Regions from separate parts of the Corynebacterium afermentans subsp. lipophilum genome, predicted to be linked through region 2. Evidence: predicted binding sites of a transcription regulator. Region 2 holds the regulator's gene; each other region holds the start of a gene.
What was found. Region 2 encodes LexA, which represses DNA repair genes until DNA is damaged. Its sites were predicted from a motif close to CGAACANNTGTTCG; they were not measured.
Positions count from the first base shown of each region.

Region 1: a site for LexA is predicted at 2,492-2,505, ahead of CAFEL_RS09345 (HNH endonuclease signature motif containing protein). Genes of this name have one in related genera too.
Region 3: a site for LexA is predicted at 5,310-5,323, ahead of CAFEL_RS00365 (alpha-ketoglutarate-dependent dioxygenase AlkB). Genes of this name have one in related genera too.

Region 1 is NZ_CP046530.1:1,937,415-1,945,264, reverse strand. Features, by position in the region: gene radA (DNA repair protein RadA) at 1-362, opposite strand, end outside; gene CAFEL_RS09360 (hypothetical protein) at 449-979, opposite strand; gene CAFEL_RS09355 (CarD family transcriptional regulator) at 1,161-1,751, shown strand; gene ispD (2-C-methyl-D-erythritol 4-phosphate cytidylyltransferase) at 1,753-2,430, shown strand; gene CAFEL_RS09345 (HNH endonuclease signature motif containing protein) at 2,585-4,051, shown strand; gene ispF (2-C-methyl-D-erythritol 2,4-cyclodiphosphate synthase) at 4,048-4,533, shown strand; gene CAFEL_RS09335 (hypothetical protein) at 4,596-5,849, shown strand; gene CAFEL_RS09330 (hypothetical protein) at 5,859-6,419, shown strand; gene CAFEL_RS09325 (hypothetical protein) at 6,420-6,977, shown strand; gene cysS (cysteine--tRNA ligase) at 6,989-7,850, shown strand, end outside.
Region 2 is NZ_CP046530.1:1,369,216-1,377,065, reverse strand. Features, by position in the region: gene CAFEL_RS06600 (HPr family phosphocarrier protein) at 17-286, opposite strand; gene CAFEL_RS06595 (DeoR/GlpR family DNA-binding transcription regulator) at 371-1,159, opposite strand; gene lexA (transcriptional repressor LexA) at 1,210-1,890, opposite strand; gene nrdR (transcriptional regulator NrdR) at 2,540-2,998, shown strand; gene hrpA (ATP-dependent RNA helicase HrpA) at 3,014-6,979, opposite strand; gene CAFEL_RS06575 (hydrogen peroxide-inducible genes activator) at 6,995-7,850, opposite strand, start outside.
Region 3 is NZ_CP046530.1:95,172-103,021, reverse strand. Features, by position in the region: gene CAFEL_RS00400 (M13 family metallopeptidase) at 1-727, shown strand, start outside; gene CAFEL_RS00395 (hypothetical protein) at 691-1,368, shown strand; gene CAFEL_RS00390 (VOC family protein) at 1,365-2,048, opposite strand; gene CAFEL_RS00385 (RNA-binding S4 domain-containing protein) at 2,048-2,335, opposite strand; gene CAFEL_RS00380 (CapA family protein) at 2,353-3,378, shown strand; gene CAFEL_RS00375 (SDR family oxidoreductase) at 3,375-4,085, opposite strand; gene CAFEL_RS00370 (LysE family translocator) at 4,082-4,654, opposite strand; gene CAFEL_RS00365 (alpha-ketoglutarate-dependent dioxygenase AlkB) at 4,651-5,277, opposite strand; gene CAFEL_RS00360 (HNH endonuclease signature motif containing protein) at 5,510-6,832, shown strand; gene thpR (RNA 2',3'-cyclic phosphodiesterase) at 6,829-7,371, opposite strand; gene CAFEL_RS00350 (ATP-dependent RNA helicase) at 7,397-7,850, shown strand, end outside.

The DNA of each region.
Region 1 (7,850 bases), 570 kb from region 2:
TAGAGCGCCTTGCGCCCCTGCTTTGCCCAGCGCGACGCCACCTCCAGCAACAGCGTGGACTTGCCCACACCGGGCTCGCCCGCCATCAGCACCACGGAGCCGGGCACCACACCGGAGCCGAGCACGCGGTCCAGCTCCCGAATGCCGGACTTTACAGTTTTCGTTGCCGCAGCCTCGACCTGCGTGATCGGGCTCGCGGGAGCGGACGGTGTCAGCGAGGACGTCTTCACCGGGCCCGAAGCAGCCGGCGCCTCCTCTTGGAGCGTTCCCCAAGACCCGCACTCGGGGCAGCGGCCGAGCCACTTGGGGGAGGAGTAGCCGCACTCGGTGCAGGTGTGGATCACACGGGGTTTCTTTGCCATGCGCCACACCGTATAACACGGCCCCGACACGGTGTTCGAACACGGAAAAACCGCTGGTCAAGCCAGCGGTTTCGGAAGAAGGAAGATTAGACCTCGCGGTCGACCTGGCCGGAAGCCAGGGTCGGAGCCGACACAGTGGCTACGACATCCAGGGAGCCGGTGTCGAAGTTGAAGGTCACCGGCACGTTGCCGCCGTAGGCGAAGTCGTCGTTCGCCAGCGTGGTCGCGGTGTACTCGATGCAGTTGTCGTTCTTGTCCTGCGGCATGCGCTCCAGGCCATCCTTGGAATCCGCAACCAGCGCGCAGTTGTAGGCGATGGAGGAGTTGCCGGAGATGGTCACGTTCTGGCCGTCCACGTCGACGGACTTCAGGGTGTGGTCCTTCATCGCGGTGTCCTGGTTGGTGGCGGTGAACTTCAGGGCGGCCTGGCCGTCCTCAGCGAGCACCACGGTCACGTCCTGCACGGCGACGGAACCGTCCTCGGTGGAGGCGCTAGCACCGTCAACGGCCGCAACCTGGTTCGAGGTCTGGGTGATCTGGCCGGCGGAGCAGCCAACGAGGGCCAGGGTGGCGCAGCCAGCGACGGCGGCGGCAGCGACGCGCTTCAGGGACTTCACGGGGTGTCCTCCATCATCAAACTCATTCGAGGGTTTCCTCCGCAATACTCTAGCGTCTGCACAGCAAGTTTTCCCACTTGCTCCCCCTATTGGGCGAGACGACCTTTGGTCGTCGATAAGCGAAATGCTCGGTGGTAGGGTGTTGGGGTCTGAACTTCGCCTAACGACGCAAGGAGCCGCAATGGAATTCAAGGTCGGAGAAGTGGTTGTGTACCCGCACCACGGAGCGGCCCGCATCGCCGATATCGAGCAGCGCGAGATGCGCGGAGAGACCCTCGATTACCTGGTGCTGCAGATTCTCCACTCGGACCTTGAAGTGCGCGTTCCGGTGAAGAACTCCGAGCTCGTCGGTGTGCGCGATGTGGTCAACGAGGAAGGCCTGCAGAAGGTGTTCTCCGTGCTGCGCGAGACCGACGTGGAGGAGGCGGGCAACTGGTCCCGCCGCTACAAGGCCAACCAGGAGCGTCTCGCGTCCGGCGACATCAACAAGGTTGCGGAGGTTGTCCGCGACCTCTGGCGCCGCGACCAGGGCAAGGGCCTTTCCGCAGGTGAGAAGCGCATGCTGGGGAAGGCGCGCCAGATTCTCGTCGGCGAGCTCGCGTTGGCGGAGCCGGTGGACGAGAAGAAGGTCGAGGAGATGGACAAGCAGATCCAGGCCATCATCGACGAGCAGGTCAAGGCCGGTATTTCCGTGGACCCGGGCCAGGTCGACGACGATGACGAGGTGGATCTGGACGACCTCTCCTTCGACGACGAGGACGACGACAAGTAAATTGCGCCGCGAAACCGTGGCGGTCGTCGCCGCCGCCGGGCAGGGAACCCGACTGGGTGCCGAAGTGCCCAAGGCATATGTGGAACTTGGTGGCCGGACGCTGCTGGAGCGCTCCGTGGCGGCGATGTCCGAGGTCGTCGACCACGTTGTCGTAGTGGTCAGCTCGTCGATGGAAACGCGCGCCCGCGAGCTTCTGGCCGGCTATGGGGTCCAGTTCGTGCATGGGGGTGCGGAGCGCGCGGACTCCATCTTCGCGGCGCTCAAAGCAATTTCGCTTGACGACGCCTGCGTGGTCGTCCACGACGCCGCCCGCGCGTTAACCCCCGCGGCGATGGTTTCGCGCGTAGTTGACGCGGTGCTTCGCGGCGCCCCTGCCGTGGTGCCCGTGGTGCCGGTGGCGGACACTGTGAAGCGGGTTTCGGGGGAGATTGTCGAAGAGACCCTGGACCGTTCTGCGCTTCGCGCTGCCCAGACGCCGCAAGGGTTTGACCTGCGGATGCTGCGCGAGGCGAACGAAAAGTACCTCGCCGAGAAGCCAACGTTCGTCGCCACCGACGACGCCTCCCTTATGGAGTGGTTCGGTGTTCCGGTCGTGTCCGTGGAGGGGGATCCCATGGCGTTCAAAATCACCACCCCGCTGGATTTGCGGTTGGCGGAAAGCGTGGTTGGCGCGCTCTAAGGCCCGGGTCGGGGTCGTTTGCTATAGGTATGCGTGGGGGATTCTCGCCCAACCGGGGGATCGAAAACGTATCCGAAAAAACTTTTGGAAAACCCTTGACATGGAATATGTGTCGGCATTATGTTCGACATTAGTTTCGAGAGGAGGGTGAGACGTGAACGGAACATTTGCAACGGAGCGGGAAGGCTGTCCGATCGCCGCTGCAGGCCAGGCGATGCGGGAGGCGGAGTTTCAGATCTTCCACCGCTACGCTAAGCCGTTGGTAGAAGTGGAGGACTTCGAACTAGAGGCCTATTCGATTGCGATGGCCGTAGGGGAGAGCCAGAGTTGGGCTGAAAGTGGGATTCTTGGGTATTCGGTGCTCGCTGATCTGCCCAAGCTACGGGCGCTGCAGGAAGAGACCCGCCGGTTGGACGTGAGACGCCTGTCGGCCATCGAGTCCACCTTGAACCGGCTCAACCACCTGGCCACGCCAGACATTCTCGCCGACATGGACGAGTACCTAGTCAAGGTTTTCACGCCGCGACGGGTGGGGGCGGAGTTGCCGTCGCCAAGCTCGCTGCGTCGCCGCCTGCGCGAGAGGATCCAGCGCATCGATTCGGACCTGGCGCCGAACCAGAAGAAGATCAAGGACAGGAAGAAGGAGAAGGATCTGCCGTTCGGCACCTGCCGTAGCCACTTCTACGGCCAAGACGACGGCGATGCGGGGCTGAATGTGGAGGGCGACCCCGTCACGGTCGGCCTAATGGAGCGTTTCACCGAACAGGTGGCGCGCGAGCACAAGCTCTCGAGGGATGACGCAATCAAGGCCATCCTCACCGGCGAGATTCGTGCGACGCCGAAGGTCGTGCTCTACATGTTCACGTCGAAGACACCGGGCAGCTCGTACTACATCCCGAATTTCGGATGGACCGACGCGGACGGTACCGCCGCAGTGGAACAGATGCTGGAGGACAACCCGCCCCACGTCGTGGACCTGGATGAAGCAGAAGACGCCGAAACTGAGGCGTATGTGCCCACCGCCGCCATCCGTGCGCTGGTGCAGGCCCGAGACGGGGTGTGCCTCTGGCCCGGCTGCAGCGTGAAGGCCGAAAACTGCCAGCTGGACCACCGCATTCCCTTCGGCGAAGGCGGCAAGACCACCGCCTCAAACCTGTTCAGCCTCTGTGCGCACCACCACAACCTAAAGACCGATCGCCGCGTCTACTACGTGCCCGATCCGGTTACCGGCGAAATAGTGTGGCTGCACTCGGACGGCACCTTCCAAGTCTCGGCTCCGGAAGGGTTCATCACCGACTATCTGCAGCCGACGAACCCGAGGTGGAAGACAACGCTGGCGAAACGGCGGCAGAAACGCAAAGACCGTGCCGAGTTTTACAACCGCTGCCACTCCGCGGTGGAGAAGTACGAAAACGACCTCGATTACGACGCATGCATGGCCACGATCCGCGCGATGGAGGACAGGTTCGGCATGACATTCGAGTACCCGCCCATAAAACAGCCGGAGGACACCCTGGATATCCTCGCCACACTGGAAAAGCAATGGAAGGAGACGGAATACGAGGAGCTCCAGGAGCACTACTCCGATTTCGGCGACCCTGAAGTAGCGTCGTACGTATGACAAATCTTCGAGTAGGTACGGCGTTCGACGCCCACCAGATCCAACCGGGGAAAGAATGCTGGATCGCCGGCATCCTCCACGAAGGCCAGGACGGCTGCGAGGGGCATTCGGACGGCGACGTGGTCAGCCACGTCATCGTCGACGCCGTATTGTCCGCCTCCGGCCTCGGCGACCTCGGCTCCTTCGTCGGCGTCGGCCGCCCGGAATACGACGGGGTACGCGGCGTCCAGCTATTGCAGGAGCTGAAAGAGCTTCTCGACGCCCACGGTCACACCGTCGTCAATGTCTCCGCCCAACTGATCGGCCAAACCCCGAAGATGTCGCCGGTGCGCGAGGAAGCGGAGCGGGTCCTCTCGGAGGCGCTCGGTGCCCCTGTGTCCGTGTCGGCGACGACCACGGACCACATGGGATTCACCGGAAGTGGCGAGGGCCGCGCGGCTATAGCGACGGCGTTGGTGGAACGAAAGTTCCCTATTCCGTAACTAAAGTTCCCTACCTGCGGTTTTAGCTTTCTTCCAGGGAGCTGCTGGGTTATGTTGACCGTATGCGAAAATTACGTACAGCGCTTGCTGCGGTGCTTGGGGCCGTCGCGGTGGCCCACGCCCCCATCGCGGCGGCGGTCCCGGCGATGCCGCAGGGGTACCCCATCGAAAACCTGGACACGGAGTGCAGCGCCGGCGTCACGCCGGAGTGGCGCTACGGCGAGACCGCCCGCCGCTACCTGGGAGATGGCACCCTCCAGTTCACCAACCGCACCGATCAGACCGTGCCCTACACGGCCACGGTGGAAACGGGCACGAACCGCAAGATCGAGGCCAATTCGAAGGCGGCCCTGCCCAGCGGTTGGGATACCACCGCGAAGGCCGACATCGGCCTGAAAGAGTCCAACGGCTGGATCGAGGGCGAGACGTTCGGTCCGATCGAGCTCGGCCCGGGCGAGTCGTTCCGCGTGGATTACGGCGTGCTGGAGAAGGACTTCATCTCCATGTTTGTCACCTGCGACAACGGTGTGCTGCGCAACGCTCCTGGCGCGAACGTCATCCGCGGCACTGGCCCGGCGGAACGCTACGCGTTCGCGTACATCATCAAGGCGGACGGCTCCGTGTCCAACCTGGCCATGGAGATCCCCGCCCGTGCTGAGGGCGCGAATTCGAAGCCTGCCGGCGACACATACACCGCCACCTCTGGGCCGAGCTTGGAAAAGGTGGCGGGGGAACGGGACGCCGTCGTCAAGCCTGATGCGAGCTTCCGCCGCGACGAAGAATGGCCGCAGCTGAATGAGCCCGCACGAGAGGGCGACAAATCCTGGTACCCGCACGACATCGAGGCGGTCGCGCCGACCTTCCGGAAGCCGGGATACTCGCAGGACTTCCTCAACTGGTCCAAGGGCGATTACACCTTCCGTCCAGTGACCGATTACGTCGTCGGCGCGGAGAACGACCAATACGTCAACTGGATGGGCGAAGGCGGCAGGCTGCCGGAAGGCTGGCTCACCTCCGTCGGTGCGGTCAAGCGCGCCTACATGCCGGTGAACACCCCGCTCAAGCCCATCGATCTGAAGCCGGGCGACCGCGTCCGCGTCGAGTACGGCACCACGATGACGCGCATAAACTACAGCGAAATCTCTGCCGGCCGCGACGGAAAGTACTCCCGTGTGGTTACCCACCCGCAGTCGGCGGCGCCGTCCGGATTCTGGGCTGAGGCAACCGTGACCAGCAAGGACGGAACCGAGCAGGTCATCGACGTCACCCCAGACGAGTACCGCAACCTCCCTGTACCCACCCAAACCTACCTCTAAGGAACAACCATGAAACGCACCATCGCAATGCTCACCACCGCTGCCGTCGTCGCTCTCGCCCCGGCCGCCAACGCCCTGCCGCAGCGCACCTATGACGAGACGAACCCGACCACCATCGGAGATTCCTGCGCGGTCCCGGGCGACCGCGGCCAGACGGTGGAGATCGTCCGCAGCTACTTCGACGGCTCCGCAGGCACCTGGACCGTGGCCAACTACAACGATGAGCCGCTGCCGGTGACCCGCTCCATCACTGAGACCAAGACCAAGACTTGGAACGTCAGCGCGGGCGTGAGCTTCGACGTGGCCAAGCTGATCCAGTTCACCTTCTCCACCAGCTACACGGACGAGCAGTCCTACGAGGTCGGCGAGAAGGTCGGCCCGTACGACATTGCGCCGGGGAAGACCGCCGTGCTGCAGGCCGGCTGGATCGTCTCCGACTTCAAGGGCCAAGAGACCGTCTGCGGCGCAAACGGCACCTGGGAAGCAGCCGGCAACACCTTCACCGCGACGATGCCGAAGGAACGCCACGTCCGCGTGAGCACCCGCGATAACATCGACTGGGGTGCGTAAATGAAAAAGGCGATCCTCGCAGTGGCGGCGGCGCTCGCTCTGGCGCCTGCTGCCAATGCGGCACCCTACGACTTCGAGCTCCCGCAGCGCTGGAACGAGGATCTCGCCCCAGGCAGCCACTGCGCCACGCCGGGCATGACAGATACGTACGTCGATGCGACCCGCCGCTGGTTCAAGCAGACCGACGCCGCGAGCGTGGGCAACGACACCGAAGGCCCGGTTCCGGTGGAGCAGACCGTGAAGGAAAAGCGGGTTGAGACCCTCGAGGTTTCCGGTACCTTCACCCCGAAGGGCGACCTGGTGAAAAACCTGTCCCGCTCGTACGGCTGGAACTACGTGCACCAGGTCAGCTGGTCGCTGAACCAGGTGGTCGGCCCGTACACCCTCGATGCGGGGAAGCAGGGCAGGCTCGTGTGGGGCTTCACCATGCTCGACGGCGACGCACAGGACGTGAAGTGCAGCGAGGACCAGGTTTGGGAGCCGATCGGCGAGCGGTACGAGTTCAGCGTTCCTGAGGCTCGCTACTCGGAGCTCAAGGTGGACGAGTCGTCGCTGTAGACTGCGGTGTTGTGAAGCAACGCATTTTCGACACCAAAACCCGCACGCTGCGCGACTTCGAGCCGATCCGGCCCGGGCATGTCTCGATTTACCTGTGCGGTGCCACCCCGCAGGCCAAACCCCACATCGGGCACCTGCGCTCGGGTGTCGCGTTCGACATCGTCCGGCGCTGGTTCCTGGCCAACGACTACGATGTCGCGTTCGCGCGCAACGTCACCGACATCGACGACAAGATCCTCACCAAGGCGCGCGAGCACAATCGCCCCTGGTGGGAGTGGGTCTCCACGTACGAGCGTGAGTTCACCCGCGCGTACGACACCCTCGGCGTGCTGCCGCCTTCCGTGGAGCCGCACGCGACCGGGCATGTGACCCAGATGGTCGACTACATGCAGCGGCTTATCGACGCAGGCTTCGCCTACACCCGCGATGGCTCCGTCTACTTCGACGTCAACGCCTGGGTGAAGGCCGGCGGGGACTACGGCTCGATCTCCGGCAACAAGCTGGAGGATATGACAGGCGACGACCCGGACTTCGCGCTGTGGAAGGCCGCCAAGCCCGGAGAGCCGAGCTGGCCCACCCCGTGGGGGCCAGGCCGCCCCGGCTGGCACCTCGAGTGCTCGGCAATGTCCACCTGGTACCTCGGCTCCGAGTTCGACATCCACGGTGGCGGGCTGGACCTGCAGTTCCCGCACCACGAGAACGAACAGGCCCAGTCGCACGCCGCCGGCGATGGATTTGCCCACTTCTGGATGCACAACCACTGGGTGACCATGGCGGGCGAGAAGATGTCGAAGTCACTCGGCAACGTGCTGTCCATCGACGCGATGCTCGAGCAGGTTCGCCCCGTGGAGCTGCGCTACTACCTCGGCTCCG
Region 2 (7,850 bases):
GAGAAGCGAAAAGCACCTACTCGTCGTCGAGGTTCTGCTCGATGAGCGCCGCGATCTTCTCCACGGCATCGGCGTTGTCGGAGGTCACGGTGACCTCGTCTCCGTGCTCTGCGCCCATGGCCATAATCATCAGCGAGGAAGCAGCGTCCGTCTCGTCGTCATCGTCGCCGCCAACAAGCGTCAGCAGAATCTCGTCGTCGTACTCGCCGGCAGCGTCAGCGATCACCGTGGCCGGGCGTGCGTGCAGCCCGACGGTGGAACCGACCTTCACAGTCTTGGAAGCCATTCGGGTGTCCTTTCCGTTGATTTCATTCAGGTCTGCAACGAGTGTAGGTCGCGAACAGATGTTGATGCCACCATGTTGCTCGCACTATTGGGTCTGCGCGAGCACGACCTCAATACCGTGCGAGCGCAGCTCGTCCACGAAGGCGGAGGGTGCCTCAGCGTCGGTGACCACCACATCAATATCCGTCAGCGGCGCGAAGCTGACCACGTAGTCGTTGCCCAGCTTCGTGGAATCGCACAACACAACAACACTGCGGGCATTCGTCACCATCGCAGCTTTCACCGCAGCTTCCTGGGCGTCCACGGTGGAGAGACCGTGGCCGATGGACAGCGCGTTGGTGCCCACAAACGCAACGTCAGCGCGCAACAGGGCCAGTGTGCGAAGCGCAGTACTGCCGACGACCGCCTGACTGATCGGACGGACGCTGCCACCGAGTAGCTGCACATCGTGCAAACCGGAATCGCTCAGCTCCAAGGCGGTGGGGATGGAGTTGGTCACCACCGAGTACTCCTTGTCCCCGCGAGTCTCTGCAAGTCGCTTGCCCAAGCTGCTGATAGTTGTGCCCGAGTCCAAAAAAATCGTGCAGCTTTGTGTGTCCGGCACGAACTGCAACGCGGTTTCCGCAATTGCGGTCTTGGCCGCAAGCGAGGCGCGCTGGCGGGTATCCAGCGGGATCTCCGTAGAGCGGTACGATTGGCTGGCCACCGCGCCGCCGTGGACGCGCTGCACCGCGCCCTCATCGTGCAGCGCCGAAAGGTCCCGGCGGATTGTTTCCGCGGTGACGTCGAAGCGCTGCGCCAATTCGGTGACATTGACGCGGCCTTCAACTGCGGTCAAAGACGCGATCTGGCGTCTCCGCTCTTCGGCGTACATCGATCTCCTGCGCTTTTGGTCTTAGTGTTTTCTCGGCGCACACGCACCGGTTACAGAGTACGGAACACCGAAATAACACGCCCCATGATCTCAGCCTCGTCGCCCTTGATCGGTTCGAATGCGTCGTTGTGGGGCAACAGCCACACACCGGTGGAGTCGCGGTGGAATTCCTTGACCGTCGCCTCACCGTCCAGAAGCGCCGCAACAAACTCGCCCTCTTCCGCGTTCGGCTGGGAGCGGACAACTACCCAGTCGCCGTCGAGGATGCCGGCCTCGCGCATGGATTCGCCGACAACCTTGAGCATGAAAACATCGCCGTCACCGAGCAACTCCTCGGGCAGCGGGTAGTAGGTGTCCACGTTCTCTTCGGCGAGGATCGGAGCGCCTGCGGCGATCTGGCCGACCACCGGCACGTAGCGGGCATTACCCGAATCCTCCGGCTTCGCTTCCTGCGGCTTGCGCTGCTTGCGTCCGGTCTCTGGCATCTGGCGCAGATCCACGGCGCGCGGCTTGTTCGGGTCGCGTCGGAGGAAACCCTTCTTTTCAAGCTCCTTGAGCTGGTATGCGACAGACGAAGTGGACTGCAAACCAGCGGCATCGCCGATCTCGCGGATGCTCGGCGGGTAACCGCGCAGGACAACAGCATCCTGAATGACCTGGAGGATACGGCGCTGACGGTCAGACAGTGCGTTGTAATCCGGGTTGCCGGGCTCGGACTTCTTTCGTGCCATGACGTTCTCCTTGGACTCGGTGGCGTAGTGCGCCTACGAACCTACCAGATAGGGCACTCATGTTCGATGGTTGCAGCGTTTGGGTGGACACCTATCGGTCGGGGTGCTATAAATCGAACACGTAATCGTATTCGAACAAATGAACGTTAGAACGTTCGAGTGTGTCGGCGCCGAACGTAATGTGTGCCGCGAAACGAAGGGAGACTCACAATGTCCATTGCAATCAATCCAGTACACAATGCATCTGCATCTCGCCCGGGCGCCGCATCCGTGGTTCCCCCGGCGGAGATTTGGGACCTCGAATCTGCGTCGAAGCGTCGAACCGGCGGGGCCGGTGTTCGAACCATATCTGCATCCCATCGAACGAGTGCTCGTTCTGCCTCAAACCGGGTTTCGGACGGTTCCACTGAAGCGAACGCGTTCGAAACACGGCACGAGACGCGCGATACGCTCCTGCTTGGCGCATGCATGACTGCGGCGCTGCTTATCGGTTCCGCGTTTGGCGGCGTCTTCTCGGCGCAAGACCAGGATCCCTCATCTATGCCCGGCAGCCAGGTCACCCACAGCGCCACGGTGGCAACGGCGCGATAGGCAGGGCGTAGACTCACGGCTACACCAAGCCTTTGAAGACCCCGGGGGGTGGAAAACCGTGTTTTGTCCTTTTTGCCACAACGAGCAATCCCGTGTGACTGACTCGCGGCTGGTCGAAGCTGGCGCTGCGATTCGTCGACGCAGAGAGTGCACCGAGTGCGGGGGACGTTTCACCACAGTGGAAAAGGCAGTCCTTACCGTTGTGAAACGCAACGGCGTGAGCGAACCGTTTGACCGCGACAAACTCATCGTCGGCGTGCGTCGAGCATGCCAAGGCCGCGATGTCACCGATGATGCCTTGAAACGGCTTGCCCAGGAAGTGGAAGAGACTGTGCGGGCCCAGGGCAGCTCGCAGGTGCCCGCCCACGAGATCGGCTTGGCAGTCCTTGAACCGCTGCGCGCCCTCGACGAAGTGGCGTACCTGCGCTTCGCATCGGTGTACAAGTCGTTCGAGAGCGCAGACGACTTCGAATCTGAAATCCGGCTCATGCGCCGCCGCGACCGCGAGGACTTCTAACCCGCGATCGTGGGGCTAACGCAGGGCGTCAATCTTCTTCTCAATGCGCCGCTGGCTTACCGGCTTCGGCGTGCCCAAACGCTGCGCGAACAAACTCACACGCAGCTCTTCAATTAGCCACAAAATATCCTTGTACGCTTTTGTCTTCGTGCGACCAGCGGGCAAGGCCTTCATGCGCTGCGCCAAGTAGGCCTTCACCGAATCGATCACTGACTGCCGGTCGGCGTCACGGTCCGGATCCAGCCGCATGTCTTCCAGGCGGATACGCATCGCGTCAATGTAGCGGGGCAGGTGCTGCAAGTGCCCGATGCCGTGGACAGTCACCGCGTGTTTCGGAAGGAAAAACTGCAGCTGCGACGTCATGTCGTCGATAGCCGGGCCCTCCCACTGCTCAAGCTCAGCCGCGATATTCGCGTACTCCGCCAGAGCCGGCGCCAAGGTGACCACCACGCGGCGCACCCCACCAGCGACCTGAGGGCGGATTTCGGCCACGAGCGCGTCGAACTCCTCCGGCGAACGCACCGGCCCGCCGGAGGAGAACATCAGGTCGCGGATCACGGCGACGCGGGCGTCCTCGACGAGCCCGGCGGCGCCGCCGTGCGGGTAGCGGTCCACCGCCACCTTCTGGCGCAACGGCAGCCCCTTGGTCATCTGTCCGGCGTTGACCGTGATCTCGCGCAACAGCAACGTCAGCGTCGCTGTGACCATTGAGGCATCCGCGGCGGCCTTGGTCGGGTGCACCGTGACCTTCACGCCGTTCTTGGTGGCCTCGAGTGCCGGGTAGGCGTCGACTTCGTTGCCGTCGATAGTCGTGGTCACCGTCTCCGGCACCGCGCCGAGGGAATCGGTAGTCCACTTCGCCACCGCATCCGACTCGGAGGTGCGCCCGGCCTTGGACACGGAGGACTTGATCTTGCCGGCCTGGCGGCGCTTCAGTGCACCGAGGTCCGTGTCGTGGTCGACCACTTTGCCGCGGCGGTCAATCGCGGCGAAGGTCACCTTCAGATGCTCGGGCAGCGCAGACGGGTTGAAGTCGGTGCCGTTGATGCCTCGCCCGCCGATGCTGTGCAGCGCGTCAGCGAGTGCCTCGGCGAACGGAGTTTCACGCAGATCGGCCTCACTGGCGCCTTCGTCGTCCTGCTTCTCCCAGATCGCCTCCAGCGCACGCTCGGCGAAGTCGGGTGCCGGCACAACGGTCTTGCGCAAGGCCTTGGGCAGTGTGCGGATGTACTCCGCGGCCAGCTCCGAGCGCAGCCCCGGCACCAGCCAGTCAAAGCCCTCCGGCCGCAGGTTTGCTAGAAGCGGCACGGGCACGTCCACGGTCACGCCGTCGAAAGGATCGCCCGGCTCGAACTTGTAGCGCAGCGCGTAATCGATAGAGCCTTGGCGCCACACCTCGGGGAAGGCGGTGGCGGAGGAATCCACGCCCTCGTCGTCGAGAAGCGCGGCAGGGTCGAAGTCCAGGTAGTGCTTGTCTTCGGCCCGCTTCTTCTTCCACCAGGAATCGAAGTGGCGGGCGGTGGTCACGCTCTTAGGCAGGCGTGAGTCGTAGAACTCGAAGAGGGTGTCCTCATCCACCACCAGGCCGCGGCGACGCACCTTTTCCTCCACCTCAGCGGCCTCGGCGAGCAGAGCTTCGTTGTGGTCGATGAAGTGGTGGTGGCGGTTCCAATCGCCCTCAAGAAGCGCGTGGCGAATGAACATGTTGCGCGCACCCTCGGCGTCGACGCGGTGGTAGGGCACAAGCCGGTCGCGCACGATGGTCACGCCGTAGAGCATCGACTTCTGGTGCACCATTGCGGCCGAACGCTTCCGCGACCACACAGGTTCGGAGTAGCTGTGCTTCATCAGCTGGCCTGCAGCAGCTTCCACCCAGGCGGGCTCAATCTTGGCCACGTCGCGGGCCCACAGGCGCGAGGTCTCCACGAGTTCGGCTGCCATGAGGAACTCCGGGGGCTTTTTGCTTAGCGACGACCCCGGGAACACCAAGAACCTTGTCCCGCGCGCGCCCTGGAATTCCTTCGAATTGCCGTCGCGGGCACCGATGTTGGACAGCAGGCCTGTCAGCAGCGACTTGTGGATCGCGTCGGCGTCGCGCTCGCCCGCGACGTTCTCGGCGCGCGACCAGCCCAGCTGGCGCTCCACGTCGCGCAGCTGGCGCACGAGGTCGAACCATTCACGGATGCGCATGTAGTGCAAGAACTCGCGCTTCATGCGCTTGCGGAAGGCGTTGCCGGACAGCTCGTCGCGGGAATCGCCGATGTAGTCCCACAGCTTCAGCGAGGACAGGAAGTCCGATGTTGCGTCTTTGAACCGGGCGTGGGCCTGGTCCGCCTGCGCCTGGTACTCCAGGGGACGCTCGCGCACGTCCTGGATGGTCATGCTGGCCACGATCACGGTGACGTCGTCTAGCACGCCGAGGCGGTTGGCCTCCACCAGCATGCGCGCCATCTTCGGGTCCACCGGTATGCGCGCGATGTCGCGCCCCACGTCAGTGAGCACCGGTGCGCCGCCGCGTTCCTTGCCCGAGATTGCGCCGAGCTCGTGCAGGAGCAGCAACCCGTCGCGAACGGCCTTCTGGTCCGGCGGCTGGATGAAAGGGAAATCGTTGATGTCTCCCAAGCGCAGGGAGATCATCTGCAGCACCACAGAGGCCAGATTGGTGCGCAGGATCTCCGGGTCAGTGAACTCGGGGCGGGCTTCGAAGTTGTCCTCCGAGTACAGGCGGATGGCCACGCCGTCGGCGATACGGCCGGAGCGGCCGGAGCGCTGGTTGGCGGAGGCCTGGGAGATCTCCTCAATGGGCAGGCGCTGGACCTTGGTGCGCGTGGAGTAACGCGAGATACGCGCCAGGCCGGTGTCCACCACGTAGTGGATGCCCGGCACGGTCAGCGAGGTTTCCGCGATGTTGGTGGACAGCACGATGCGTCGGCCGGAGTGCGGGGCAAACACCCGGTGCTGCTCCGCGTTGGACAGGCGGCCGAACAGGGGCACGACCTCCACGCCGCGCCAGTGCTGTTTTTCAATGGCCTCCATGCAGTCGCGGATGTCGCGCTCGGAGGCGAAGAAGCACAAGATGTCGCCTTCGCCTTCGCGCATGAGTTCCTTGCAGGCGTCGACCACACCGTCGATCATGTCGGTGTCGACTTCCTTGACGGAGCCGTCCTTGCCTTGCACCTGCTCCACCAGGGGGCGGTAGCGGATCTCCACGGGGTAGGTGCGGCCGGAGACCTCGATGATGGGGGCGGGGTTGCCCTCGGCGTCTGCGAAGTGCTCCGCAAACGCTTCCGGGTCGATGGTTGCGGAGGTGACAATCACCTTCAGGTCCGGGCGCTTCGGCAGCAGCCGCTTGAGGTACCCGAGCAGAAAGTCGATGTTCAGCGAGCGCTCGTGCGCCTCGTCGATGATGATTGTGTCGTAGGCGTTTAAGAACCTGTCGCGCTGCATCTCCGCGAGTAAGATGCCGTCCGTCATGAGCTTGACCGCAGTGGATTCGGAGACGCGGTCGTCGAAGCGGATGGCGTAGCCGACGGATTCTCCGATGTTTTGACCAAGCTCGTCGGCGATGCGCTCCGCCACAGTGCGCGCAGCCAGCCTGCGCGGCTGCGTGTGGCCGATCAGGCCGCGGCGGCCGCGCCCCAGCTCCAGCAGCATCTTCGGAATCTGGGTGGTCTTACCGGAGCCGGTTTCGCCAGCGATCACCACGACCTGGTTGTCGCGCACCAGTTCCATGATGTCCTCGCGCCGCGCGGACACCGGCAGGTTCTCCGGGTACGCAATCTCGGGGATCAGGGCATCACGCTTAGCGACGGCAGCTTCCGCCTTGACCACGTCCGCGCCAATCGCCGACAAAGCCTCAGGGGATTTAGCGTTTTTCAGGCGCCTGCGGAACCTGCGCACGTCTGCGATCGGGACACCGTCGAGCGCTTCGTACAACTGCGGTTTCGTGGGAGGCGAGGTAGGGGATTCGTGCTCATTCATAACCAGAGCGTGAGTCTAGCGCGGCAGCAGCTTACGGCTCGATTCCGTCGCTTGCTCGAAGGCGCGGGAGACCAACTCGCCGAGTTGCTCGAACTCCGGGCGGCGCCGCGATGACGCCCGCATGACGAGCCCGACGGTGCGCTTCGCATCTACACCGGGGCCGAATGCAGCAATGGCGAGTCCGGGGCGCGCGCACTCCGTGGACAAGGCCGAGACGGGCACCAGCGTGGAGCCGAGCCCGGCCACCACCAGCTGCACCACCGTGGTCAGCGACGCTGCACGGGTCACCGACTGCGCGCCGGGGGTGCCGTTGACCTGGGCGATCTTGCACAGCTCCACAATCTGATCGCGCAGGCAGTGCCCGTCGTCAAGCAACAGCAGCTCGAGGTCTTTCAGCGCATTGAGGTCGAGATCCCCGCGCCCGGCCGCAGGGTGGTCGGGGGAGGTGATGACGGCGAAGGCTTCGTCGTACAGCGGGATCTCCCACACCCCTGTGGCGTCGGTTGGGGTGGCGAGGACCGCGACGTCGATTTGGCCGTCGCGAAGCCGCTGCAGCAGCTCTTCGGTCTGGTTTTCCACGATTCGCGGCTCCAGGTCCGGGTACTCCTCCTCGATGAGCTTCAGCAGCGTCGGCAGGATGTACGGCGCGATGGTGGGGATCACGCCGATGTTGAGCGGGCCGGCCAGCACCCCGAGGGCGCCGCGGGATTGCGCAACGAACGCGTCCGCCGCCTCCAGCGTGGCCTTGGCGTAGGGGAGGAGCTCCTCGCCGGTGGGGGTGACGATGACGCGCCGGGTGGAGCGTTCGATGAGCTGGATGCCCAGGCCGGATTCCAACGCAGCCAGCGCCTGCGAGAGAGACGGCTGCGAG
Region 3 (7,850 bases), 1.1 Mb from region 2:
CTACCAGCTGTCCAAAATTGGCAAAGCCTCTGACCGGCAGGAATGGGTTTCTTCCCCGCAGACGGTCAACGCGTTTTACAACCCGGTGGTCAACGACATCACCTTCCCCGCCGCGATTCTGCAGCCGCCGTTCTTCGACCCGGACGCCGACGCCGCGGAGAACTTCGGGGCGATCGGCGCGGTGATCGGCCACGAGATCGGCCACGGCTTCGACGACCAGGGCTCGCGTTACGACGGGCTGGGCAACCTCAACTCCTGGTGGACCGACGAGGACCGCGCCAACTTTGAGCAGCTGACCGCCAAGCTGGTCGGCCAGTTCAACGGCCTGGTGCCGTCCGTGCTGGAGGGCACGAAGACGAAGGGCGTCAACGGCGAGTTCACCCTCGGCGAGAACATCGGCGACCTCGGCGGCCTGGGCATCGCCGTGGTGGCGTACAAGAAGTACCTGGAGGAAAACGGCCTCGAGGACGTTCAGCCGCAGAAGTTCGGCGACCTAAACTCTGAGTACACCGGCTTCCAGCGCCTGTTTTTGGCGTGGGCGCGGGTGTGGCGCTCCAAGGCGCGCCCGGAGATGGCCGCGCAGCTGCTGGCCATCGACCCGCACGCGCCAAACGAGTTCCGCTGCAACGTCATCGCCGCCAACATCGCCGAGTTTTACGAGGCGTTCGAGGTGGAAAAGGAGTCCAAGATGTGGATCGACCCAGAGGACAGGGTGACGATTTGGTAGAGCACATCAACGAGCAGGGCGACCCGGACTTCAACGTCGGCGGCATAAAAAGAGACATGCCGCCGGAGCTGCAGCTGGAGCAGCTGGCGTCCTACATTCACGCCACCTACGAGGACGGGCCGAACTACCTGGCCCTGCTTCCGGACCGCATCACCCACGCCGCGATGCTGATGCTCGGCACCGCCGTCGACCACGCCCTGCCAGCCACGAAGTGGGCCGGCGGGGTCACGGTAGAAAATCACGAGCTGGGCGCCGTGTTCCGCCCGTCGGAGCCGAACGGGGGGTGGGCAGTCTCGCTTTGGGACGGCCCCGCCAACGCCAAGGAAATGCTCTGGCGCCCGGACGTGGCCGCCGCCGCGGAGCTGTCCGGCACCACGATCCTGGATGTGGACTCGGTGGACAACGCCGCGGAAGCAGTAGACTCGGTCGGCGCCGAGGTGGTGTGGGCGCTTGGTGATGTTTCGCTCCCACCGGCCCCCCGCTACATCGTCACCTTCCCCACCACGCAGCCAACGGTGGGCGGGTTGATCCAGGTCAGGGCCGGGTCGGGCCTCGAGGGCACCGAGTACCACGCCGACGGGTTCATCTCCACGCCGGCGGAGATCCGCCGCCGGGTCAAAGACGCCGCCGAGGCGCTCTAGTCCAGGACGGACTCGGCTTCGCTGACCTCGTCGAAGGTGGGTTCTTCCACCTCGGCGAGGAAGAACTGCGCACCGTTGGCGTCGTGCACGCCCGCGGTGCCATTTTCGGGTCCAAATTCCACCCCGCCGCCGAGGTTTTCCACCTGCTTGCAGGCCGCGTCCACGTCGCGCACGCCGAAGTAGCTGAACCACTGGGCGTGCTCGCCGACGAACATGCCCAAAAACGGCGCGCCGTCCTCCAGCGCGATGAAGTAGCCGTCTTCCTCGCGGATCTCCCAGTCGAAGAGTTCGCCGTAGAAGTCGATGGCGTCCATGCTCGGCGCGGAGTACTCGTACCACACCGGAACACCCGGCTCACCTGCTGCGAAGAAGCGCTCCTCCGGGTCCTTCAGCCCGAACAGGCCGCCAGCGGGGTCCTGGCACAGGACCACAGAATCGTCGGAACTGAGCACCTTGCCGCCCAGCTTTTCCACGTTGTCCGGGCTGCCGATAAAGGACGTCACCCACATGTCCATCTGCGCCGGCACCAGCCCGGCCACCGGCAGGCCCTCTTTGCGGGCGGTGCCGTCCACGATCTCCCAGCCCAGCAGCTCGGAGTAGAAGTGGGTGGACTTGAGCTGGTTCTGGGTGACCAGGTCCTGCCAGAACGGCATGCCTTCTTTGCCTTCGAATGCGGGCATTAGAGGTTCCTCCACTTCTCGGGGTCGAAGTCGTCGTTGGCGGTGCGTTCGTCGAAGTAGTCGTCGCCGTCTCCGTCAACTACTACCGTGGCTGAATCTTCTCCTAGGCCGACGGTATCGCCGTCGATAAGCGAATGCCCCCTGGAGGTGACCACTTCGTTGTTGACGGTGACCTCGCCGGCGCTGATGGCCTCCTTCGCGTGGCCGCCGGATTCGACGAGGTTGGCCAGTTTGAGAAATTGGCCGAGTTTGATCGTCTCGCCTGAAATGGGCACGTCGATATGCATGCAGGTTAGTCTAAGGCATGCGAAGAATCTGGGCGCTGGCCCTCACGCTCCTGCTCGCGGGATGCACACCAGAGGAGCCAGAGGTCGTTGAAGAGGCCGTCTCCACCGTGACCATCCGCTCCGTCGGCGACATCCTCGTCCACTCCGACGTGTACACCGCCGCACGCACGGACACCGGCTTCGACTTTGCGCGCATGTTCGACCCGGTCAGGCAGTACATGGCGGACGCCGACATCACCACCGCCAACATGGAGGTCCCCGTCGCCGGTGAGGCGTTCGGCCTGTCCGGGTACCCGCAGTTCAACTCTCCGCCCGAGATCATCGACGCACTGAAAAATTCTGGCGTGGACATCGTGAACAACGCCACCAACCACTCCATGGACCGCGGCGGCGAGGGCGTGATCGCCTCTACCAGCCACATGCGCGACCGGGGGATGCTCTACGCGGGCAGCTTCTCCAGCGCCGCCGACGCCGCCACCCCGCGCATCATCGAGGCGAACGGCATCACCGTCGGTTTCCTCGGCTCCACGTACGGCACCAACGGCCTGCCTGTGGAGGAGGAGCATTTCGCATCGCTTATCGACGACAACCTCACGGACCGCATCACCGCCCTGGACTCCGAGGTAGACGTGACCGTCGTAATGCTGCACATGGGCGATGAGTACGCCCCGCTGCAAAACGAGTTCCAGGAGGAGACCGCCGCGGCTGCCCTGGAAGCGGGCGCTGACCTCGTGCTCGGCGGGCACCCGCACGTGGTCGAGCCGTTCGACGGGCCCGTCTGGTACTCCCACGGCAACTTCCTCCACGGCCAGTTGGAAGAGCCGACCAAGATCGGCGGCATCGGCGAGTTCACGTTTACCAAGCGCGGCGACGAGGTGTCGCTTGCCGGCGCACGGTTCATGCCCACTTACACCGTCGGCCCGCCGATCAGCTACGACCACCACGTGCTCCCCCTCGTCGAGGCCGGCGACTACGTGGACGTTCAAAAATGGATGACGGACCTGCGGGAGCGCCTCAACGTGGAGGTGGTGGATTACCTCTAGCGCTCCGCCTGGTCCACCGGCATGATGCTCATCGTGTCGATGTTCACGTGCGCCGGGAGGCTGGCCACCCAGCGGACGGCCTCGGCGATGTCGTCTGCGGTGAGGTTTTGTTTGCCCTCGTAGACCTTCTTTGCGCGCTCCTCGTCGCCGCCAAAGCGGTTCAGCGCGAAGTCCGTTTTCACCCTGCCGGGATCAATCTCGCACACGCGGATGTCGTTCTCCGCCTCCTCGCGCCGAAACGCCCGGGTCACCCCGCGAAGTCCGTGCTTTGCGGCGTTGTAGCCGGAGCCGCCCTTGTACGCGTCCGTGCCAGCCACCGATCCGATGTTCACCACCAGGCCTTTGGCGGCCTTGAGCTGCGGGTACAGCGCGCGGGTCACACGCATGGTGCCCATCACGTTGGTCTGGAACATCCACTCCCAGTCCGCGTCGTCCGCGTCGCGCAAAAAGTCCAGCTCCTTCGCGCCGCCGGCGTTGTTGACCAGCAGGTCCACGCGTTCAAGCTGCGCAAGCTTCTCGACGCTCCCCCGATCCACCACGTCCAACTCCATCGCCACCCCGCCGATTTCGTCTGCGATCTGCTGGCACTTCTCCAGGCGCCGCGCCGCCACGACGACCTTCCAGCCGTCCTTGGCCAACGCCCTGCAGGTGGCCTCCCCGATGCCTGCCGATCCGCCAGTGACTACTGCTACCTTCTGCTCGCTCATGAGCCGAAGTGTAGGCCCTCCCACAGCATCCAGACTGCTAATGCGATGAAGATGCTGCCCGTGATGACGTCGATAAGCTTGCTGTACTTGGTTATCAGCTGCGACATCGCTTGGACTGCCAGCGCAAAGCCCACGAACCAGATGGTGCCGGTGAGGACCATGACTGGCGCGGCGACCCACCCGAGGTGCGCGAACTGCGCGAAGATGGCGCCGAAGAAGAGGATCGCCTTCGGGTTGGACAGGTTGGTGAGCAGACCCGTGAGCAGCGGTCTTGGCACCTGCTGCGTGGCGGGGATTTCCGGGTCGGAGGAGCGGATGGCGCCGATGCCCATCCACAGCAGGTAGGCCCCGCCGACGACCTGGAGCACAGACAGGACCTGCGGAAACGCCTGGATCAGCGCGCTTAGGCCCGCCAGGGACGCCACAATCCAGATGGTGTTGCCGAGCATGATGCCCAGCGCGCACATCACGCCAGCTCTGCGATCCTTCGACCCCACGCGGATGATCTGCACCAGGTCCGGACCGGGGCTCGCGATCGCAGCCAGCCACACGCCGAGTAGCGCAATCATGTCGCCTCCATCTGTCTCATCGTGATGTTCAACCGGCCGTCAAGCAGGTCGGACGTCCCTTTTCTCGCGCCGAGCACGCCGTGTTTCGCCCTTCTGGCGGGCCCGCCGAAGACGACGACGTCGCCCGATAGGAGCAGCGTATCGCGCCCTGCGATGCGGAAGATCGTGTCTTGGCCGAACGACAGGCTGACCACCGCGTTGTCCGACTTCTCCTCCGCGTCCACGTGCTGCCCCATGCCCTTGCCCGGCGGGTAGAAGTTCACTAGGGCAGTTTCGATTGTTGGGGTCGGGCCGACGAGCGGGTCTATCTCCCTCGCCTTCGCCATGACGTTATCGGCGATGGCCTGGAAGTTCTCCGGGATTGGCGGCACCGGGTGGCCGTCGACCTCCCTGACCATGCGGTACGGATTCGTCGCCCAGAACCAGCCCAGCGAGAGCAGCCAGGCATCCATTTGGCCGTGGCCGACCTTTGGACGTCGCATAGCAACCGGCGTCCCCGCGGCCTTCCTTGCCAGCTCGCGCGCCTGATTGACCAATTCCTCCTGCTCAGTGGGCGCGAAAAAGGCAGGCAAATGGACCGCACCAGGGATGATGCGGGCGGGTGGCCGCGGAATGACGAGCACGGGATTAATGTAGCGCATCCGGACGTCGCTGTCGAATGGGTGATTGGTTTATTTTTCTTTAGTCCTGTTCTATCCATTGACAGTCGTTCGTGTGTTCTATATTGTGGAGGGTGCCACGACGAGAGGGGCGACCGTGACAACCGCGACCACAGCACCGAAAAAATTCCGTAACCAGCGAGAACACGACCCGGATAGCGAATGTGCCCAGGCCATCCGGGACACGTATTGGACCATGTTTGGGCACTACGCGTACCCCGGTTTCGACGTCGAAGATTTCGACGCCACAGTGACCCAGCTGCAGCTCGCCACCGGTTGGCACAAGGGGTTTGTCAAAAACGCGATCCTGGGGCACGCCGCGCTGCAGGACCTCCCGCGCCTGCGCGAACTGCAGCAGGAAACGCGCCTGATGGACGTGGGGCACCTGACCGCGGTCTACACCGCGATCGAGGAGCTCGGCCCGGATGCGGACGAGGAAGCACTCATGCTTATCGACGGCATCCTGTTCGACACCTTCACCCCCACCCGCCACGACCAAGCAGTGCCCCAGCGCAAGACGGTTACGGACCGCATCCGGGCCGCGATCAAGCGCACGGATAGAAGCCGCGCCTACGACAAGCGCAAGCGTGAAAACCGCGAGCAGGACAACTCAGAGAAGTTCGGCGTCCACGAGTACCGCGACCGCGCGATCGTGCAGCTGGACACGAATTCTCTGGACGGACGGAGGATCCAGGCCAATGTCGCCGAGGTGGCGCGCGAGCTCGGCATCAGCGCCTCCGACGCGGCCATCAAACTACTCTCCGGAGAAACCCTCGGCATTAAGGTCTCGCCGGTACTCAACGTGTACAGCCCAAAGAGCCGCGGCAACGGCGACCCGGTATTCATTCCCGGCCGCGGGTGGACAGAACCGGAAGCCGCCACCGCCTTCGAGCGCTGGATCGCCGACACGTTCCTGGACGAACGTGACCTCGACGCCGAGCTGAAAAAGAGCCTGCGGGGCTACGTCCCTAGCGAAGGCATGCGCCACGCCGTATACGCCCGCAACCGCACCTGCATCTACCCGGAGTGCAACCGCCCCGCCGAGCAGTGCCAGCTGGACCACCGCATTCCGTACGACGAGGGCGGCCCAACAGAGGCGGACAACCTGTACCCCCTGTGCCAACACCACCACAACATGAAGACCGACCGGACAGCGTTCTACATCCCGGACCCGTACACGGGGGACATCATCTGGCTGTTCGCCGACGGTTCCTACGTGGTCACCGTGGAAGATGGTCTCCTGCGCGACCAGTTCACACCAGACAATCCTCGGTGGCAGTCGAGCATGTCCGCAGTGCGCAAGAACCGCGCCCGGGCCGCGGAGTTTTTCGCCAAAGGCCACAAAATCCTGGACACCTTCGACCAGGACCTCGACCTCGAGCAGGCCACCGCCGCGATCAAAGACCTGGAGCAGGAATACGGCATGAAGTTCGGGTTCACCCCCGAGATGCCGTACGTGGAACCCTTGCCCGAAGAACCGGTTGACGCCCCGTTCCCCGACCCGGAAGAGGAGCACTAACGCAGGTAGAACCTATCCACCACCTCGTACTTCGGGCCGCCGCTTCGGCCCTTGCCTAGGTGTGACTCCAACAGCAGCACTTCATCGGCGGCGAATTCGGGGCCGGTGTAGATGGCGAGGGCGTGGGCGTGGTCGTCGAGAAGCCAAGGATCCCTTGTGCGAGTCCCGGTCCGCGCGACGGTCAGGTGCGCGCGCTGGCGGCGCCGCATGTCCGGGTCGAGCTGGCAGTCCGCCATGAGGTCTTTCAGCGGTGCCTTGTCGCCGCCGACCCCGATCCACATGGTGCGCCGATCAAAACACCCGGCTCCTCGGAGGTGCAACCTCAAGGGCCGGGTGAAGGCGGTGGCTTGGGCCAGGTGGTCGGTGACCGCGGCGGCGTCGTTGGGCTGTGACCCGTAGAAGGCGACCGTGACGTGCCAGTTGTCGGGGTCGGCCCACCGCACTTCTGTGCCCGAGAAGTCGCGGATGGGCCGCAGGGCGGTGATGAGGTGTTCGCGAACATCGGCCGGAGGGACGATCGCTGCGAAGAGGCGTCTCATGGCCCACACGCTACCCTTTATTGCCATGTTTGACCTCGCGAAAATCGGACGGGATTTGCCCGTGTCGCGCGTCATCGACCAGTTGCCGGACACAGGCCCGCTGGTGGTGGAGGCGCCGCCCGGCACGGGCAAGACCACGCTGGTGCCGCCGGCGATCGCGAACAAGGTGGGAAAAACGCTGGTCACAGCGCCCAGAAGGGTGGCGGTACGGTCCGCGGCGCACAGGCTTGCGCAGCTCAGCGACAGCGAAAAGGTTGGCTACAGCATCCGCGGCGAGCACAAGGACGGCTCGTTGGTCCAATTCGTCACGCCTGGTGTTCTACTGAACCGCCTGCTCGAGGACCCGGGCCTCGAGGGCGTCAACGCGGTGGTGATCGACGAGGTGCACGAGCGCCAACTGGACACCGACCTGGTGTTGGCGATGTGCATGGAGGTCGCGCTCCTGCGCGATGACCTGTACCTGGCGGCCATGTCCGCAA